Regions from separate parts of the Microbispora sp. H10885 genome, predicted to be linked through region 1. Evidence: riboswitches for the same ligand, from Rfam matches in the RefSeq annotation. Region 1 holds a riboswitch; the other holds the start of a gene.
The links. A riboswitch is a leader RNA that binds a small molecule or an ion and turns the genes downstream of it on or off. The one in region 1 is predicted to bind glycine.
Positions count from the first base shown of each region.

Region 2: it holds a riboswitch for glycine, as region 1 does, so the genes downstream of both, gcvP (aminomethyl-transferring glycine dehydrogenase) here and gcvT (glycine cleavage system aminomethyltransferase GcvT) in region 1, are expected to answer to the same signal.

Region 1 covers NZ_JABBWY010000012.1:198,887-201,083, reverse strand. Annotated here, with positions in the region: gene HHX37_RS29525 (AfsR/SARP family transcriptional regulator) at 53-829, shown strand; glycine riboswitch at 950-1,047, shown strand; gene gcvT (glycine cleavage system aminomethyltransferase GcvT) at 1,187-2,197, shown strand, end outside.
Region 2 covers NZ_JABBWY010000010.1:327,528-329,724, forward strand. Annotated here, with positions in the region: gene HHX37_RS26995 (MerR family transcriptional regulator) at 1-463, shown strand, start outside; glycine riboswitch at 509-601, shown strand; gene gcvP (aminomethyl-transferring glycine dehydrogenase) at 782-2,197, shown strand, end outside.

The sequences.
Region 1 (2,197 bases):
GCCTTGCGCGAGGGGAACCGTGTTATACGCCGTGCTCGGACCGTTTTCGGCCATGAACGACCGAGGAGACGCCATCGCCGGCCTCGCCGCGAGACATCGGCAGCTCCTGGCGCTGCTCGTCCTTAATGCGAATATCGCGCTGCACCGGGACCAGCTCACCGCACTACTGTGGAATGGCCGTCCCACTATTTCGGCGCCGCGCAATCTTACCACCTACGTCGCCCAGGTGCGGCGGCGGCTCTCCCCTCGCGACCCCGGCCTTTCTCCGGTCCGTACGGTGAAGGGCGGATACCTTCTTTCCGTCCGGCCGGGGTCCGTGGACGTTGCAGAATTCAACCAATGGGTGGCGCAGGGCAGAATCGCTCGCGAGAATGGCGATTACCACAATGCGGCGCGGTTGTTCGAGAACGCGCTGAGCCTGTGGCGGGGCGACGCCCTCCTCGATGTGCGGCAGATCGACGGGCTCCGCGTGTGGGCCGAACGGCTCGACGAGGATCGGCGGGCGGTGACCGAGGACCTCTTCGACGTACGGCTGGCGCTCGGGCACCACCGCGAGATCGTCGGCGGCCTGGCCCAGTGGGCGACCCGGCACCCGCTGCGCGAACGCCCCCACCGGCAGCTCATGCTGGCCCTGCACCGCTCGGGCCGGACCCACGACGCCTTCGCCTCCTACCAGCGGCTGCGCCGCACCCTGGTCGACCGCCTCGGCACCGAGCCGTCCCCCGACACCCAGGCCCTCCACCAGCGGATCCTCACCGGCGACGCCTTGAGCGCCTTTCCCGCCCGTGGCCGCACGACCCCCAGGGGCATTACCCCGAGCGCGAACTAGTCACCTGTTCTATCGACAGCCCGGCGCTGATGGTGTGGACGGATGTCGTGGGTGCGGCAAAGCGGGCGACCCGGCAGGTTACGGGGACGGCGGCGAACCACTAGGCTGGCAGCGCACCGATCATCCCGTGCGGGAGAGCGTCCTGGCAGCCGGTCAGGGCCCCTGAAGGAGCAAGCCCTCCCCGCGAACCTCTCAAGGCAAAGGACCGCGCGGGCCAGGTGACCTCTGGAAAGAAGGCCGCGAGGCCTCGCCGAAGGTGAAAGTCCGGCAAAGATCGGACGAAGCTCTCAGGCGCCGATGACAGAGGGGGAGGATGCCCGATAGTTCAGTGCAGCATCCGTCCTTTCCGAGGTCCGCATGTCCCGATCCACCCCGCTCCGCGGGGTACACGAACGCCTTGGCGCGACCCTGACCGATTTCGCCGGCTGGCAGATGCCGTTGCGGTACGGCAGCGAGTCGGCCGAGCACAACGCGGTGCGCACGGCCGCGGGCCTGTTCGACCTCTCCCACATGGGGGAGATCTTCGTCACCGGCCCGCAGGCGGGCGAGGCGCTCGACCACGCCCTGGTGGGCCACCTCAGCATCCTCGCTCCCGGCCGCGCCCGCTACACGATGATCGTGGACGAGGACGGCGGCATCCTCGACGACCTCATCGTCTACCGCCTCGACGAGGACCGGTACATGGTCGTCGCCAACGCCTCCAACTACGCCGTCGTGGCGCGTGAAGTGACCGCCCGGTCCGAGGGGTACGACGCGCGGGTGACGGACCGGTCCGACGAGTACGCGCTGGTGGCCGTGCAGGGGCCGCGTGCCGCCGAGATCCTGCGCGGGCTGACCGACGCGGACGTCGACGGCCTGAAGTACTACGCCATCCTCCCCGGTGTCGTCGCCGGCGCGCCCGCCCTGATCGCGCGGACGGGCTACACCGGCGAGGACGGCTTCGAGCTGTTCGTCCTCAACGAGCACGCCGTACCCCTGTGGGACGCGCTCGGCGAGGCGGGCCGTGACCTCGGGCTCGTTCCCGCGGGGCTGTCGGCCCGCGACACGCTGCGCCTGGAGGCCGGCATGCCGCTGTACGGCAACGAGCTGACCTCCTCGGCCACCCCGTTCGACGCCGGCCTCGGGCGGGTCGTCCGCTTCGACAAGCCGGGCGACTTCGTGGGCCGGTCCGCCCTGGAACGGGCCGCGCAGAACGGCTCCACTCGGCGGCTGGTCGGGCTGGTGGCCCGCGGCCGCCGGGTGCCCCGCCACGGCTACCCCGTCACCCGGGAGGGCGCCGTCGTCGGCGAGGTGACCAGCGGCGCGCCGTCGCAGGCCCTCGGCAAGCCGATCGCCATGGCGTACGTCACCGAGGACGCCCTCCGCGAG
Region 2 (2,197 bases), on a different contig from region 1:
GGCGGCCGGGATCACCTACCGGCAGCTCGACTACTGGGCCCGGACCGAACTGGTGCTCCCGACCATAAGAGCAGCTCAGGGGTCCGGGTCGCAGCGACTCTACAGCTTCCGCGACATCCTCGTCCTGAAGGTCGTCAAACGTCTCCTCGACACGGGGGTCTCGCTCCAGCAGATCCGCACCGCCGTACGGCACCTGCGCGACCGGGGCGTCAACGACCTGGCCCAGATCACCCTGATGAGCGATGGCGTGAGCGTCTACGAGTGCACCAGCGCCGACGAGGTGATCGACCTGCTGCAGGGCGGCCAGGGCGTGTTCGGCATCGCGCTCGGGCGGGTCTGGCGCGAGGTGGAGGGGTCCCTGGCGGAACTGCCCGGTGAGCGCGCGGAGTCCGCTCCGGATGCGGAGGGGGATCATCCGGCCGACGAGCTGGCCCGCCGCAGGAAGGCCCGTAAGATCGGCTGAGAAACGGGTACAGAGGAAGTAACCGGGTAGAATGGACACGGCCGACGACCTCGTGCGGGAGAGACCCCTGAAGTTGCAGGGGCGCCGAAGGAGCAAACCTCCCCGGAAACTCTCAGGCATCCGTACCGCACGGACGAGGCGACTCTGAAAAGCAGGCCCGCCCGCCAGGCGGCGCCTCACCGAAGGGGAAAGCCGGGCCGGGCGGCCCGGTGAAGCTCTCAGGTCCGATGACAGAGGGGGAGACCGCATCACGGCCGGTCGCGCCCACGGGCGCGAGGCGGCCGCCGCAGGTCTCGACCCGCCCAGGAGGCCCCTGTCATGACCGACCGCTCGACGCTTCAGGATCTTTCCGCCCCGCCCTTCGCGACCCGTCACATCGGTCCTTCGGACGCCGGCCGTGCCCGCATGCTGGAGGTCGTCGGCTACGAGTCGACGGCCGACCTGCTCGCCGTGGCCGTTCCCGAGGCGATCCGCACGCGGGGCCCGCTGAACCTGCCGGAGGCGGCGGGGGAGGCCGAGGCGCTGGCCGAACTCCGCGCGCTCGCGGCCCGCAACCGGGTGCTGACCCCGATGATCGGCCTGGGGTACCACGACACGATCACTCCGGGGGTCGTCCTCCGCAACGTGCTGGAGAACCCGGGCTGGTACACCGCGTACACGCCGTACCAGCCGGAGATCTCGCAGGGGCGGCTGGAGGCCCTGCTGAACTTCCAGACGGTCGTGTCGGACCTCACCGGCCTCGACGTCGCCGGCGCGTCCCTGCTGGACGAGGCGACCGCCGCGGCCGAGGCGATGACGCTGGCCCGGCGCGCGAGCAAGGTCAAGGCGGACGTCTTCGTGGTCGACGCGGACGCGCTGCCGCAGACCAAGGCCGTGCTGGCGACCCGCGCCGAGCCGCTCGGCATCACGCTGGTGGAGTCGGACCTCGCGGGCGACCTGCCCGAGTGCTTCGGGGTCCTCGTCCAGTATCCGGGCGCGAGCGGCCGCGTGGCGTCCTTCCGGGCGCTGGCCGAGCGGGCGCACGCCGCCGGCGCGCTGCTCGTCGCGTCGGCCGACCTGCTGGCGCTGACCCTGCTGGAGCCCCCCGGCGAGCAGGGCGCCGACATCGCCGTCGGCTCCTCCCAGCGCTTCGGCGTCCCGCTGGGCTACGGCGGCCCCCACGCGGCGTACATGGCGGTCCGTGAGGGCCTGCAGCGGCAGATGCCCGGCCGCCTGGTCGGCGTCTCGGTGGACGCCGACGGCCGTACGGCCTACCGGCTGGCCCTGCAGACCCGCGAGCAGCACATCCGGCGGGAGAAGGCCACCAGCAACATCTGCACCGCGCAGGTCCTGCTCGCGGTCATGGCCTCGATGTACGCCGTCTACCACGGCCCCGACGGCCTCCGGCGGATCGCCCAGCGGGCGCACCGCCACGCGGCCGTCCTCGCCGCCGGGCTGCGCGAGGGGGGCGTGGAGATCGTCCACGACGAATTCTTCGACACCGTGCTCGCCCGCGTGCCGGGCCGGGCGGAGCACGTCGTGGCCGCCGCCGCCGAGCGGGGCGTCAACCTCCGCCTGGCGGACGCCGACCACGTCGGCGTGGCCTGCGACGAGAAGACCGTCGTCGGCCACCTGCGGGCCGTCTGGGAGGCCTTCGGCGTGCCGGGGATCGTGGTCGAGGACCTCGACCGGGCGACCTCCGACGCGATCCCCGCGGACCTGCAGCGGACCTCCGGCTTCCTCACCCACCCGGTC